2 regions of the Streptomyces sp. NPDC000345 genome follow, and region 2 is predicted to be linked to the other one. Evidence: riboswitches for the same ligand, from Rfam matches in the RefSeq annotation. Region 2 holds a riboswitch; the other holds the start of a gene.
The links. Region 2 has a riboswitch for thiamine pyrophosphate ahead of thiO (glycine oxidase ThiO). Riboswitches for the same ligand answer to the same signal wherever they lie in the genome.

Region 1 (7,747 bases), on a different contig from region 2:
CTCGGCGGCGCAGCGATGGTCGTCGCCGGCTATGTGCGGGGACCCGAGGGCGCCTGGGTCGCCATGGCCCTGACCGCTCTCGCGGTCCTGGTCTGGCGGATGACGGAACCGCCGGAGGGCTACCTCAAGGACGTCACGGCCGGCGTCTTCGCGGCCTTCTACGTCCCGTTCCTCGCCACCTTCGTCGCCCTGATGCTCACCGCCGACGACGGCCCGCAGCGCGTCCTGACGTTCCTGCTCCTCACGGTCGTCAGCGACACCGGCGCCTACGCTGTCGGCTGGCGCTTCGGCAAGCACAAGCTCGCTCCGCGCATCAGCCCCGGCAAGACCCGCGAGGGCCTGCTGGGCGCGGTGTCGTTCGCGATGGCCGTGGGCGCGCTGTGCATGGAGTTCCTGATCGAGGACGGCACCTGGTGGCAGGGCCTGCTGCTCGGCCTCGCGGTCGCGGCCAGCGCCACGCTCGGCGACCTCGGCGAGTCCATGATCAAGCGGGACCTGGGCATCAAGGACATGGGCACGCTGCTCCCGGGCCACGGCGGCATCATGGACCGCCTGGACTCCCTCCTGCCGACGGCTCCGGTCGTCTGGCTGCTGCTCGTGCTGTTCGTCGGGTCCGGCTGACCGGCGGCCCGTACCCGAGGCCCGCGGGCCCCCGTCCCGGTCACCCGGGGCGGGGGCCCGCTGCCATGGCCCGGCGGGCCGGCGAGTGGGACGATTGCTCCAGGAGGACTTTTCCCGGCGTTACGCGTTCTCCGCAGGGATTCCCAGGGGGGATCGTCCTGAAAGGGGGCGGGCGTCATGTCCGGCTTCCGTGAATCGATCGACGTCGACCGCAGCCCCGAGGATGTGTGGGCGTACCTCATCGATCCGTCCCATCTGCCCGAATGGCAGGCGAGCGCGGTATCGGCCGAGCCGCTCGACTCCGGGCCCGTCGGGGTCGGCTCCCGGGTGCGCATCACACGGCACGTCGGGCGCCGGGACATCCCGATGACCATGGAGTACACCGAGTGCGACCCCCCGCACGCCTGGGGCATGCAGGGAGTCGACGGCCCCATCCGCGGCCATGTCCACGGCGAGATCGACCCGCTCGACGACGGCCGCCGCTCCCGCGTGACCATGGAGCTCGACTTCGAGGGCAAGGGCATGGGCAAGGTCCTGCTCCCCCTGGTCGTCCGGCCCCAGATCCGCAAGGAGCTGCCGCTCAACGAACGGCTGCTGAAGGACCGGCTGGAGCACGGGACGGCATAGGGAGACTCCTGCTCTGCCGGCGTCGCCGTCGATTATCGCCAGACCTGGATCCGCACCGAAAAGGCGCCGGATCCGTTCCCGGGTTTGTTGTCGTTGATGCGGAGGGCCAGGCGTGTTTCTCCCGGGCCGAGGCTCTCGTTCCGATAGGTGCGCCGAAGGGAGGTGCCGACGAAGAAGTAGCCGTCCTCCGCGGTCTTGCCGAGCAGACTGAACGGCGCGGCACCCGGAAGAGGGCTGTCATTGCCGGCGCTCCAGCCCGCCCAGCCGTTGGGGCCGTTCTCGCCGGTGAACCAGACGCCGGCCCAGATGCTTCCGCTCGCACTGATGTCGACCCAGTCGCCGTTCTTGAGGTGCACGTTGGTGTCGACGTCGGTGTTCCATTCCGCAACAGTGATGTACTTGTCCACGATGACAGGCATGTGCCCTCGTTTCTTCACCGGAGTTGCCCTGAGCCGCCGATTCATTCGGCTGCCGATCGCCAAAACTGCTCCTTGGTGTTCGCTGATCGCAACCCGCGCCGAGGCGTATATTTTCTCGCTCCGTGATTTTCAGCTACGCCTTTTCCTGCTCCGCAATCTCCAGAAATAGGGAATTCGAATACGCCGCGCGCGTGACACCGCTCGCGGCAGCGCGGGGACGGGCCGTCCGGGGGCGAGGGGGCGACGGCAGACCGACTACGGGACTGGTGCGGCCCGCGGCTCGGCCCAGGACCGCGCCCAACTCGTGCGGCGGCAGACAGGTCGGCTCCGAGCTCCGAGACGATCACGCCCAGCTCCCGGCGCGTTCGGGCCACTCCTTCCGGACCGCGGGACTTCTGGTCAGCTCGCCGACCGGCCGGCTGTCCACAAAACCGATCGCCTTCCGGCCCGGGCCGTGGCTACGGTTCACGCATGACTGTTACGCCCCGTGTTTCTTAGCTCGGACACCAGCTTCGACGTCACTCGTGTGTCCTTGATCTGTCACGGAGCGTAACTTCCTTGAATACTCTTCGCGGTCCCGGTCTGTTCCGGAACCGGGACTTCTCGCTGCTGCTGAGCGGCCAGTTGGTCTCTGCCATCGGTGACCAGGCTCATCTCATGGCCCTGCCGCTGATCGTGCTGGCCCTCACCGGGTCGGCTGCCCAAGCCGGGTTCGTCCTCGGCCTTGGCACCCTGTCGTTCCTGGTGTTCGGTCTGATTGCCGGCGCCCTGGTCGACCGGTGGGACCGTAAGGCCACCATGATCTGGTGTGAGCTCGGCCGGGCCGTGCTCACCGCCGGCGTCGCCATCGCGCTGTGGCTGAACAGGCTCGCCATGCCCCAGCTGTATGCGACAGCGGTGCTTGTCGGGATCCTGACCACTCTCTTCCAGGTGGCGAACACAGCGGCGTTGCCCAACGTGGTCGGTCCGCGTCAGTTGTCCGCCGCGCTCGGCTACTCGCAGTCCGCCGCCGGCGCGGTGGGCATCTTCGGAGCCTCACTCGCCGGTGCGCTCTACTCCGTCGGCCGGACCGTGCCGTTCGCCGTCAACGCTGTTTCCTTCGCGGTGTCCGCGGCGTCGCTGCGCTTGATGCGTGCTCGATTCCAAGTGGACCGGCAGGACGTGCGGACGACGTCCCGACTCACCGCCGAGATCCGAGAGGGGCTCGGCTGGCTCTGGCGCCGGCCGGTCATCCGCTTCCTCACTCTGGTCTCGGCCGCTGACAAGGTGCGATACGGCGCCGGATACCTGTTGATCATCACCCTCGCCCGACAGGTGGGTGCCTCACCGCTGTGGATCGGCGTCATCTTCAGCGGCGCGGCGGTCGGTGCCATGGCGGGGGCACTGGTCTCGGACAAGGTCACGCGCCGCTTCCCGCTGGGCCGGATCGCCGTGGTGATGCTGTGGCTGGAGGCATTGATGTTCCCGCTGTACGCGCTCGCGCCCAACCCGCTGCTGCTGGCTGCGGTCGCGGCCGCCGAGTCGCTGGTGGCCCCGGTCTATGCGGTGGCCATGACCACCCACCAGCTGGCCATCACTCCCGATGAGCTGCGGGGCCGCGCTACGAGCGCGGTCTCCACGCTCACCACGGGCGCCTTGTCGATCGGCACGCTCGCAGGCGGCGCGCTGATCACCGCACTGGGTGCCGAGCCGCTGGTCTGGCTCTGCGGAGCATGGCTGCTCATCCTGGCCCTCCTCACCACCGCCAACCGGGCCGTGCGGCAGGCGCCGCCGGCGGGTGCGCTTCCACAGCAGCAGACCGCCGGCGCGGCCGAGACCGCCGATGTGACGGACTAGCACACAGGGCTGCGGCCACCGTTGACCGTCAGTGGGCGAAGGTCACCGACGGCTCAGCGGTGGCCGCTGGTCGCACCGCCGGCCCGCTCCTGCGCTGACGCCGGCCACGTCCTGGAACAGGCGGAGAGGCCCTCCACATGCCTTGATCCGGGAAAGGCCGGTGGGCTTACGGAGTTCCCTGCCCAGGTGCGGCGCGGGCGGGCGAAGCCCTGCTCAGCCTCGGGTGCCAGGGCGAAGCGGCTCCACCTGGCTCGCGGCGCAGGTCACAGAAATCGATCTGCGACACTGGTACAGCCATGCCTAAGCCCGGAGAACTCACTTTCGTCGCCCCCCGCGGAGCCAAGAAGCCGCCGCGGCACCTTGCCGACCTCTCGCCGGCCGAGCGGAAGGAAGCGGTCGCGGAGATCGGTGAGAAGCCGTTCCGTGCCAAGCAGCTCTCGCAGCACTACTTCGCGCGGTACGCGCACGACCCCGCGGAGTGGACCGACATCCCCGCCGGGGCGCGGGAGAAGCTGCGGGACGCTCTGCTGCCGGATCTGATGACCGTCGTACGGCACCTGTCCACCGACCAGGGCACCACCCGCAAGACGCTGTGGCGGCTGTTCGACGGGACGCTCGTGGAGTCGGTGCTGATGCGGTACCCGGACCGGGTGACCATGTGCATCAGCTCGCAGGCGGGGTGCGGGATGAACTGCCCGTTCTGCGCCACCGGGCAGGCGGGGCTCGACCGGAATCTGTCCACCGCCGAGATCGTGCACCAGATCGTCGACGGGATGCGGGCCCTGCGGGACGGGGAGGTCCCCGGTGGGCCCGCCCGGCTGTCCAACATCGTGTTCATGGGGATGGGCGAGCCCCTCGCCAACTACAAGCGGGTCGTCGGAGCCGTCCGGGCGCTCACCGATCCGGCGCCGGACGGGCTCGGGCTCTCGCAGCGCGGGATCACCGTGTCGACGGTCGGGCTCGTGCCCGCCATCCACCGGTTCTCCGACGAGGGCTTCAAGTGCCGTCTCGCCATCTCGCTGCACGCGCCGGACGACGAGCTGCGCGACACCCTCGTCCCCGTGAACACGCGGTGGAAGGTGCGCGAGGTGCTCGACGCCGGCTTCGAGTACGCCGAGAAGTCGGGCCGCCGGCTGTCCATCGAGTACGCCCTCATCCGGGACATCAACGACCAGGCCTGGCGAGGCGACCGGCTCGGGCGACTGCTCAAGGGCCGGCCCGTGCACGTCAACCTCATCCCGCTCAACCCGACCCCCGGGTCGAAGTGGACCGCGTCGCGGCCCGAGGACGAGAAGGCGTTCGTCGAGGCCATCGCGGCGCACGGGGTGCCCGTCACCATCCGGGACACCCGCGGCCAGGAGATCGACGGGGCGTGCGGTCAGCTCGCGGCCACCGAGCGGTAGTCTGACCTCAGTACCAGTACATCTTCATATTCCGACAGGGGAGCGCCACAGCGCTGAGAGTGCGGCACCAGGCCGCAGACCCTCTGAACCTTGCCCAGGTCATTCTGGGTAGGAAGTTCGGTCATCGCTCAAGCTGTTGTGCCCCGCCCGGCCGCCCCGGGCGGGGCCGCGTCTCTTCCTGGTCAACCCCAGGAGGAAAACCAGTGCACACCAGGACGTTCGTGGCCGCCGCCGTCGGCCTCGGTCTCGTCACACTGTCCGCGTGCGGTACGGAGTCGTCCGACGACAGCGCGTCGAACAGCGGTTCCAAGACCGTCACCCTCGTCAGCCACGACTCGTGGGCCGTCTCCAAGAGCGTGCTCGCCGGCTTCGAGAAGGAGTCCGGGTACAAGGTCAAGGTCCTCACGGACGGCGACGCCGGGCAGGCCGTCAACAAGGCCGTCCTCACCAAGGACAACCCTCAGGGCGACGTCTTCTTCGGCGTCGACAACACCCTGCTCTCCCGCGCCCTCGACAACGGTCTGTTCCAGTCCTACGAGGCCAAGGGGCTCGACCAGGTCGGCAGCGCGTACCAGCTGGACTCCGGCAAGCACCGGGTCACGCCCATCGACTACGGCGACATCTGCGTCAACTACGACAAGAAGTACTTCGCCGACCACGAGCTGGCCCCGCCGGCCACCTTCGCCGACCTGGTCAAGCCCGCGTACAAGAACCTCCTCGTCACCGAGAACGCCTCCACCTCCTCGCCCGGCCTCGGCTTCCTGCTCGGCACGGCCGCCCGGTACGGGGACGACGGCTGGGAGGGCTACTGGAAGCAGCTCAAGGCCAACGGCGTGAAGGTGGTCGACGGCTGGGAGCAGGCGTACAACGAGGAGTTCTCCGGCTCGGCCGGCGGCAAGAAGGCCAAGGCGGACCGGCCGCTCGTCGTGTCGTACGCCTCCTCGCCGCCCGCCGAGGTCATCTACGGCGACCCGAAGCCGAGCACCGCGCCCACCGGCGTCGCGACCGGCACCTGCTTCCGGCAGGTCGAGTTCGCCGGGCTGCTGAGCAACGCGCGCAACAGCGCGGGCGGCAAGGCGCTCATCGACTTCCTGATCACGAAGAAGTTCCAGGAGGACATGCCGCTCAACATGTTCGTCTACCCGGTGGTGAAGGGCGCGGGCGTGCCCGCCGAGTTCACGCAGTACGGGCCCGCCGCCGAGGACCCCGAGACCATGGACCCGGCGAAGATCGCCGGCCATCGCGACCAGTGGGTCAAGTCGTGGACCTCGCTCGTACTGAAGTAGTCCCCGCCGGGAAGCGGTCCGGGAACGCGGCGCGGCTCGGGCTGATGGCCCTGCCCGTCGCGTTCTTCGGGCTCTTCTTCGCCTACCCCGTCGCCGCGATCGTGGCGCGCGGGCTGAGGACCGACGGGGTGTGGCGGTTCGGACGGCTGGCCGACGTCCTGGGCCAGTCCGACATCCGGCACGTCCTGTGGTTCACCACCTGGCAGGCGTTCGCCTCCACCGCGCTCACCCTGCTGGTGGCGCTGCCGGGCGCGTATGTCTTCGCGCGCCTCGACTTCCCCGGCAAACAGGTGCTGCGGGCCGTGGTGACGGTCCCGTTCGTGCTGCCGACGGTCGTCGTCGGCACGGCGTTCCTCGCGCTCGTGGGACGCGGCGGACTGCTCGACGAGCTGTGGGGCGTACGCCTGGACACGACCGTGTGGGCGATCCTGCTCGCCCATGTCTTCTTCAACTACGCGGTCGTCGTACGGACCGTGGGCGGACTGTGGGCGCAGCTCGACCCGCGGCAGGAGGAGGCCGCGCGGACGCTGGGCGCGTCCCGCCTGCGCGCCTGGCGCACGGTCACCCTGCCCGCCCTCGGGCCGGCCGTGGCCGCCGCGGCGCTGATGGTCTTCCTCTTCACCTTCACCTCCTTCGGTGTGGTCCAGATCCTCGGCGGGCCCACCTTCTCCACCCTCGAGGTGGAGATCTACCGCCAGACCTCCGAGATCTTCGACCTCTCCACCGCCGCGGTGCTGACGATCGTCCAGTTCGCGGCCGTGGGCGCGATCCTCGCCGTGCACGCGTGGACCGTACGGCGCCGGGAGAGCGCGCTGCGGCTGGTGGACGCGAACCTGACCGCCCGACGGCCGCGCGGGGCCGGGCAGTGGGCGCTGCTGGCCGGGGTGCTCGCGAGCATCGCCGTGCTGCTGGTGCTGCCCCTCGCCGTGCTGGTGCAGCGGTCCCTGGACGCGCCGGACTTCGCCTACTACCGGGCGCTGACCAGCGAGGACGGGAACGTCTTCCTCGTCCCGCCGATCGAGGCGATCGGCAACTCGCTGGAGTACGCCGCCGCCGCGACCGCGATCGCGGTGGTGATCGGCGGCCTGGCCGCGGCCGCGCTCACCCGGCGGGACGCGGGACGGCTCGTCCGGGGCTTCGACGCGCTGCTGATGCTGCCGCTGGGCGTGTCGGCGGTGACCGTCGGCTTCGGGTTCCTGATCGCGCTGGACGAGCCCCCGCTGAACCTGCGGAGCAGCTGGATCCTCGTCCCGCTCGCCCAGGCGCTGGTCGGGGTCCCCTTCGTCGTACGGATCATGCTGCCCGTGCTGCGGGCGGTGGACCAGCGGCTGCGGGAGGCCGCGGCCGTGCTCGGGGCGTCGCCCTGGCGGGTGTGGCGGGAGGTGGACCTGCCGATGGTGCGGCGGGCGCTGCTCGTCGCGGCCGGGTTCGCCTTCGCGGTGTCGCTGGGGGAGTTCGGGGCGACCGTGTTCATCGCGCGGCCCGACAACCCGACGCTGCCGGTGGCGGTGGCGCGGCTGCTGGGGCGGGCCGGCGAGCTCAACTACGGGCAGGC
Region 2 (7,747 bases):
GGCCACAGCGCGATCACGCCGTTGTCGATCAGCTCCATCACCGCGATCGACAGGGTGTCCGCGGCCAGCGCCACCCGGAGGGCGGCACGGAAGCCGAGGCCGGCCTTCAGGACCCCGCGCAGGGTGAGCGAGTAACCGAAGAAGAAGGCCAGGACGATCGCCAAGGCCGTGGTCGGCACATTGCCCCAGCCGAGCGCCGTGCCGATGACCATGCCGAGCACCTCGCCGATGGCGCAGCCGGTGAGGCAGTGCAGGGTGGCCTGCGCGGCCGTGGCCCAGGTGCTGCCGGCGGCCGGCGCGTGCCGGTGGTGAGCGTGTGCCGTGTGCGCCTCGTGCTGCATGATGCCCCCAATGTCGGACGACGGTTCCTGCACCGACAGGAACCGTATACCCCCCAGGGGTATTCCTGAACGGGTCACATCTCGCGGAGTTTCTTCAGCCGCTCCACGTCCGCCGCATGCCCCTCCTTGCCGCCGGGGGTCTCGATGACCAGCGGCACGCCCTCCGTGGCCGGGTGGGTCATCAGGGCGCGGAACGGGTCCTCGCCTATGTGACCCGCGCCGATGTTGGCGTGCCGGTCCTTGTGGGCGCCCACCACGTCCTTGGAGTCGTTGGCGTGGATCAGCTTCAGCCGGCCCTCCCCGACGGTGTCCACCAGCAAATCGAGGGTCCGGTGCATGCCGGACGGGCCGGTCAGGTCGTGCCCGGCGGCGAACACATGACAGGTGTCGAGGCAGACGCCGAGCTTCGGATGGGCGTCCAGCGCCTCGAAGTACGGCCCGAAGTCCCAGGTCCGGGAACACAGGGAAGCGCCCTGCCCGGCGGTCGACTCCAGCAGCAGGAACGGGTCGTCGTCATGGGTCAGCTCGTCCAGCAGCGGCAGCAGACGCTCCCGCACCTGCCGCAGCGCCACGGACCGCTCCCGCCCGCCCGTCGCGCTCCCCGTGTGCACGACCACTCCCAGGGCGCCGATCGCCCGCCCCCGGCGCAGCGAGTGGCGCAGCGACTCCACGGACCGCTCCACCGTCGCCTCGGTGTGCGAGCCGAAGTTGATCAGGTACGGCGCGTGGACGTACGCCGGGATCGACTCCGCCGCGCAGCCCTCCCGGAACGCCTCGTCCTGCGCCGGGTTCCCGGCCGGGGTGGCCCAGCCGCGCGGGTTGGCGACGAACACCTGGACCGTCTCGGCCTTCAGGTCGTGGGCGTACGACAACCCCACGGAGTGCAGTCCGCCGGCCACGGGGACATGGCCGCCGACGGGGTTGCGGGAGGGGAAGGGGCGTTTCTGACTCACCCGTTCAGGGTGTCATGCCCCGGGACCCGCCCCGCCGCCGCCCGGTCACCGGATGGTGATCGTGATCGTCGACCCCTTGGGCGCGGTCCCGCCGCCCTCCACCGACTGGCTCTTCACCGTGTCGCCGAACAGCCCGAGCAGCCCGCGGTCCTCCTCCACCTCGAATCCGGCGGCCTCGAGCGCGTCCTTCGCGTCGTCGACGCTGTCGCCGACCACGTCCGGGACCTCGACCATCTCCGGCCCCTTGGACAGGGTCAGCGTCACCGTGTCGCCCTCGGCGACCTGCTTGTCCGCATCCGGCGACTGGGCGGCGACCTGGCCCTTGTCGAACTCGGAGTTGATCTCCTCCGAGGAGACCTCCACCTTCAGGCCGGCCTCCTCCAGCTCGGCCCTGGCGTCCTCCAGGTCCTCGCCGGTGACGTCCGGGACGTCGACCGGGCTGCCCTTGCTGACGACGATCGCCACCGCCGAGCCCGCGCGCCGCTCGACGCCCGCCCCGGGGCTGGTGCTGACGACGAACCCCTTGATGACGTCGTCGCTGAACTCCTCGGTGACCAGCCCCGGCTCCAGGCCGTCCGACTTGAGCAGTTCCCTGGCCTTGTCCAGCCGGGAGCCCGTCAGGTCCGGCACCTTCACGGTCTGCGGGCCGTCGGAGACGGTCAGCGTGACCGCGTCGTGCTTGCGGATCCTGGCGCCCGGCTCCGGGTCCGTGCTGATGACGCTGCCGCGCTTGATCGTGTCGCTGTAGGCGTGCTCGACCTTGCCCACTTCGAGGCCGGCCGCCTCCAGCCGCTTCTCCGCCTTCGCCTGGGACTGCGTCAGCACCGCGGGGACCTTGGTGAACTGACCGGAGTTGATGTACCAGACGCCGGCGCCCACCCCCAGCACCAGCAGCACGACGGCGAGGACCGCGAGCGTTCCGCCCCGGGGCCGCCCGGTCCGGCGCCGGGGCGGCAGGGGCGGAGGGCTCTGGAACCGGGACGTGCGGTGGACGGAGCCGCCGTCGCCGGGGACGTCGTCCTCGTTGACCGGCAGCGGTCTGGGCACGGTGAGCGAGCGGGGGATGACGCTGGTGCGGTCATCGGCGTTGTCGTGCGCCGCGGACACGGCCTGCGGGGGCAGCGCGTCCAGCTGTTCCTCGCTCAGCGCGCCCCGCGCGTCCCGCACCTGCGCGAGGAACGCGGCGGCGTCGTGCGGCCGGACGGCCGGGGTGCGGGCGGTGGCCGAGGCCACGAGCTCGTCCAGGACGAAGGGCAGCCCCGGCACGGCGGCGGAGGGCGGCGGCACATCCTCGTGGAGGTGCTTGTAGAGCACGATCGCGGGGGAGTCGCCCTCGTGCGGCTTCTCACCGGTGAGCATCTCGTAGAGCACGACACCGCACGCGTACACGTCGACGCGGGCGTCGGCGGCACCGGACTGCTCGATCTGCTCGGGCGCGAGATACGAGACGGTCCCGAGCACGGCCCCGGTGGTACTGGTCACGGTGTCCACGGACCGCACCAGCCCGAAGTCCGCGACCTTGACCCGCCCGTCGTCCCCTATCAACACGTTCTCGGGCTTCATGTCCCGGTGCACGAACCCGGCCCGGTGCGCGGCGCCGAGCGCGGCGAGCACGGGCTCCAGGATGTCGAGCGCGGCCCTCGGCTGGAGCGCCCCGCGCTCGCGCAGCACGTCACGCAGGGTGCACCCGGCGATGTACTCCATGGCGAGATACACGTACGACCCGTCCGCGCCCTGGTCGAACACCTGGACCACGTTGGGATGCGCGAGCCGCGCCACGGACTTGGCCTCACGGATGAACCGCTCGACGAACGACCCGTCGGCCGCGAGCGCCGGGTGCATCACCTTGAGCGCGAGCACACGGTCGAGGCGGGTGTCCACGGCCCGATAGACCGTGGCCATCCCGCCCACCGCGATACGCGCGTCGACGCGATACCGACCGTCGAGCACCTGCCCGACCAGAGGGTCCTGAAGGGTCGTGTCCACGCAGCGAGTCTACGAGCCACCACCGACACCTCCACGGCTTCCACCCCTTCGGAGCAGGACTGCAGCCGACCTGTGACGCGAACCCCGCTCCGAAGGCGAAGGCACCCCCGCGAAAGCCCACCCACACCCCCTGCCCGCACCACGGCCGGGGAGGAACCACGACCGACCGGCCGAAAGCCGGCGGTGGACCGGGCGGGCCCGCGACGGGCCGGGGAACGGCCCTCGGGGCCCGCGACGGGCCGGCGTCGGCGGTCGCGTGGCCCGCGGTGGGGTGCCCGCAGATGGTGCGGCCCCCCGCGGGCGAGGTTCACCTCTCGACCGGTGGGAAGCGGGTGGTGCGCGGGTGGGAGAGGGACGACGGGACCGGTCCGGCGGTCAGAACGCGGGGCGCTCGGGATCCAGCACGGCCAGGCCCTCCGCGGGAGACGACGCCTCGGCGAAGTAGCGCCGGGGGATCCGGCCCGCCAGCCGGGCCAGCCGTCCCGCCTCGACACCGGCCCGCATGGCGCACGCCATCCGCTCGGGATCCGCCGCCCGCGTCACCGCCGACGCCAGCATCACCCCCGCACACCCCAGCTCCATCGCCAGCGCCACGTCCGACGCCGTACCGGCCCCCGCGTCCAGGATCACCGGCACCCGCGCCTGCTCCACGATCAGCTGGAAGTTGTGGGGATTGCGGATCCCGAGCCCCGACCCGATCGGCGACCCCAGCGGCATCACCGCCGCGCACCCCACGTCCTCCAGCTTCCGCGCCAGCACGGGATCGTCGTTCGTGTACGGCAGCACCGTGAACCCGTCGTCCACCAGCGTCTCCGCCGCCTCCAGCAACTCCACCGGATCCGGCAGCAGGGTCCGCTCGTCGGCGATGACCTCCAGCTTGATCAGCTCGGTCCCCAGCGCCTCCCGCGCCAGCCGCGCCGTCAGCACCGCCTCCCCGGCCGTGAAGCACCCCGCCGTGTTCGGCAGCACCCGGATGCCCAGCCGCTCGAGCACCGACAGCACCGAACCCCGGACGGCGGGGTTCACCCGCCGCATCGCGACCGTCGTCAGCTCGGTCCCGGACGCGACCAGCGCCCGCTCCAGCACCTCCAGGCTGGGCGCACCCCCGGTACCCATGATCAGCCGGGACGAGAAGGACGTACCGCCGAGGAAGAAGGGATCGTCGGCCACGGCGCTCATCCTCCCTGCACGGCGGTGAGGACTTCCACGCGATCACCCTCGGAGAGTGCCGTGGCGGACCACCGCGCGCGCGGGACGACCGTTTCGTTCAGCGCGGCGGCCACCCCGGAGGCCGCCGGCGTCAGGGACCGTACGACGCTGTCGAGGGCCGTACCGGGAGCGACCATCTGCCGCTCGCCGTTCACCGAGATGTTCATGCGGGCAGCTCCGTGAGGACGGCGGCACCGAAGCGCCGGGGTGTGAAGGGAAGGGCCTCGTCGGGGAGTTCACCGGTGGCCAGGGCGTGCGCCATCACGTCGCCGGTCACCGGGGTCAGCAGCACCCCGTTGCGGTAGTGCCCGGTGGCCAGCAGCAGCCCGTCCAGCCGGGTCGGCCCGAGCAGCGGCGCGTTGTCGGGGGAGCCGGGGCGCAGGCCCGCGCGTGTCTCGACCAACGGCAGTTCCGTGATGCCGGGGACCAGTTCGTGCGCGTCGCGCAGCAGCTCGTACACGCCCCCCGCCGTCACCGTCGTGTCCCAGCCCAGCTCCTCGCTCGTCGCGCCCACGACCAGCTCGCCGTTCTCCCGGGGCACCAGGTACACCTGACTGCCGCGCACCACGGCCCGCACGGTACGGCTCAGGAACGGCGCGTACCCGGGCGGCACGGTCAGCCGCAGCACCTGCCCCTTCACCGGCCGCACCGGGGGGAGCACGTCCTCCGGGACGCCCGCCAGCCGCCCGCTGAGGCTGCCCGCCGCGAGCACCACCTGCCCCGCCCCCAGGGCCGTACCGTCCCCGGTCACGACCCCCACGGCCCGCTCGCCCCCGACCGACAGCCGCTCTGCCCACGCCCGGTGGAAGACCACGCCCGCCCGCTCGCACGCGGTGACGAGCGCGTCGGCCAGCCGCCGCGGATCGATCTGGTGATCGCCGTCCACCCGCAGCCCGCCGCGCACCCCCGGTGCGAGCATCGGCTCCAGGCGCCGGCACTCCCGCCCCGTGAGCCACTCCGAATCCAGCCCCGACCCGGCCTGCAGCGCGTGCAGCTCCCGCAGATGGGCGCGGTCGTCGGCGTCCAGCGCGACCGCGAGCGTGCCGCACCGGCGGTAGCCGAGGTCCAGCCCGGTGACCTCCGTCAGCTCGGCGGCGAAGTCCGGGTAACGGCGGGCCGAGGCCAGGTTCAGGCCGAGCAGGGTCTGCTCGCCGTGGTGCAGTTCGGTGACGGCGGCCAGCATCCCGGCGGCCACCCGCGCGGCCCCGCCGCCCGGCTCGGGGTCCACCACGGCGGTGGCGAACCCGCGCTGCGCGGCCCGCCACGCCGTGACGAGCCCGATGATCCCGCCCCCCACGACCAGGACGTCGGATGTACGTGTACGCGACATGGGCGTCCAGCCCCTCCCTTCGCCGGCATGACCCGGATCAGGTTCGTACGGTCGGAGGCCGCCAGCCTCCCTCTCAGCCCGGTGCGTCCGGGCTCCCGCGAGTGCTCTACGTTGGCCACACCCTAGCCCGTGGTTCCGCGCACCTGTAAAGGGAGCCTTTCGTCATGCACCGCTCGCTCGACGGTCTCGTCCTCGCCCCCGTCGCCGACCAGGCCCCGGGCCAGGTCGGCACCCGCACCCGCTTCGCCTACCGCGAGCGGGACGGTGTGATCTGGGCGGACTACGCGGGCGGCGACGTCGTGCGCGGCCATCTCGTGGGTACCCGTCAGGGGGACCGTCTCGACTTCCGGTACGTCCAGCTCAAGCACGACGGGTCGACGTCCTCGGGGCACTGCGTCTCGACGGTCGTGGAACTGCCCGACGGGCGCGTGCGCCTGGAGGAGACCTGGTCCTGGGAGTCGCAGCAGGGCAGCGGCACCAGCGTTGTGGAGCAGGTCACGGAGCAGGACGGCTGACTGACGAATCGTCACATGTCTAGGGTGATCGGGTGAGTGAGCAGAGGCGGGAAGAAGACAGGCCGGCGGGGCGGCGCGTGGTCGTCGTCGGCGCGGGCATGGCCGGGGTGCAGACCGCGGTCGCCCTGCGGGAACAGGGCTTCGACGGCACCGTGACACTGATCGGCGCGGAGCCCCACCAGCCCTACGACCGGCCCCCGCTGTCCAAGGCCGTGCTGCTCGGCAAGGCCGAGGGCTCCGCGTTCGAGGTCGACTTCGAGAGCCTCGGCATCGAGCTGCTGCTCGGCCGCGAGGTGCTCGGCCTGCGCGCCGCCGACCACGAGGTGGACACCGAGGCCGGGCCCGTCCCCTACGACGTCCTCGTGCTCGCCACCGGTGCCGAACCGATCCGGCTGCCGGGCGCCGAGGGCGTGCCCGGCGTCCATCTGCTGCGCACCCTCGACGACGCCGAACGGCTGCGGCCGGTGCTCGCCCGCCAGCACGACCTCGTGGTCGTCGGCGCCGGCTGGATCGGCGCGGAGTTCGCCACCGCCGCGCGCGAGGCCGGCTGCGCGGTCACCGTCGTGGAGGCCGCCGACCGGCCCCTCGCCGGCGCCCTGCCGGCCGAGGTCGCCGCCCCGATGACCTCCTGGTACGCCGACGGCGGCATCACCCTGCGCACCCACGCGCGCGTGGAGCGTGTCGAACCCGGTGCGGTCGTCCTCGACGACGGCTCCCGGCTGCCCGCCGGCGCCGTGGTCGTCGGCATCGGCGCCCGCCCCGCCACCGCCTGGCTGACCGGCTCCGGCGTCGAACTGGGCGCGCACCACGAGGTCGTCGCCGACGACCGGCTGCGCACCTCGGTGCCGGACGTGTACGCGGTCGGCGACTGCGCCTCCTTCCCCTCGGGGCGGTACGGCGAACGCCTCCTCGTCCACCACTGGGACAACGCCCTCCAGGGCCCGCGCACGGTCGCCGCCAACATCCTCGGAACGGCCACGGACGAGCCCCCGGTGATCTACGACCCGGTGCCGTACTTCTGGTCCGAGCAGTTCGGCCGCTTCGTCCAGTACGCGGGCCACCACGCGGTGGCCGACCGCATGGTGTGGCGCGGCGATCCGGCCGGACCGGCCTGGAGCGTGTGCTGGCTGCGGGAGGACCGCCTGGTGGCTCTGCTGGCGGTGGGGCGCCCACGCGATCTCGCCCAGGGCAGACGCCTGATCGAGGCGGGCAGGCGCATGGACGCGGAGGCACTGGCGGATCCGGGCCGGCCCTTGAAGACCGCGACTGCGCCTGCCTGAAGCGGCGCGGGCCGTGACACGAGCGGCTCCGCCGCGTGGGCGCGACCGGTCCCCACGGCGCAGCACCCGGAGAACGGCCATCGCGGCCCACCCGGACATGCGCCTACCCTTGACCCCGTGACCGAGATTGACG

Region 1: another riboswitch for thiamine pyrophosphate. It lies ahead of ACFY30_RS26345 (thiamine ABC transporter substrate binding subunit); the one in region 2 lies ahead of thiO (glycine oxidase ThiO).

What each region holds. Positions count from the first base shown of each region.
Region 1 covers NZ_JBIAZE010000011.1:207,851-215,597, forward strand. The annotation lists gene ACFY30_RS26320 (phosphatidate cytidylyltransferase) at 1-621, shown strand, start outside; gene ACFY30_RS26325 (SRPBCC family protein) at 799-1,248, shown strand; gene ACFY30_RS26330 (hypothetical protein) at 1,281-1,730, opposite strand; gene ACFY30_RS26335 (MFS transporter) at 2,226-3,503, shown strand; gene rlmN (23S rRNA (adenine(2503)-C(2))-methyltransferase RlmN) at 3,800-4,906, shown strand; TPP riboswitch at 4,933-5,039, shown strand; gene ACFY30_RS26345 (thiamine ABC transporter substrate binding subunit) at 5,110-6,192, shown strand; gene ACFY30_RS26350 (ABC transporter permease) at 6,168-7,747, shown strand, end outside.
Region 2 covers NZ_JBIAZE010000031.1:11,566-19,312, reverse strand. The annotation lists gene ACFY30_RS39230 (DUF4396 domain-containing protein) at 1-341, opposite strand, end outside; gene ACFY30_RS39225 (deoxyribonuclease IV) at 416-1,294, opposite strand; gene pknB (Stk1 family PASTA domain-containing Ser/Thr kinase) at 1,340-3,280, opposite strand; gene ACFY30_RS39215 (thiazole synthase) at 3,656-4,450, opposite strand; gene thiS (sulfur carrier protein ThiS) at 4,456-4,656, opposite strand; gene thiO (glycine oxidase ThiO) at 4,653-5,819, opposite strand; TPP riboswitch at 5,817-5,928, opposite strand; gene ACFY30_RS39200 (hypothetical protein) at 5,984-6,334, shown strand; gene ACFY30_RS39195 (NAD(P)/FAD-dependent oxidoreductase) at 6,367-7,614, shown strand; gene ACFY30_RS39190 (Rv2175c family DNA-binding protein) at 7,732-7,747, shown strand, end outside.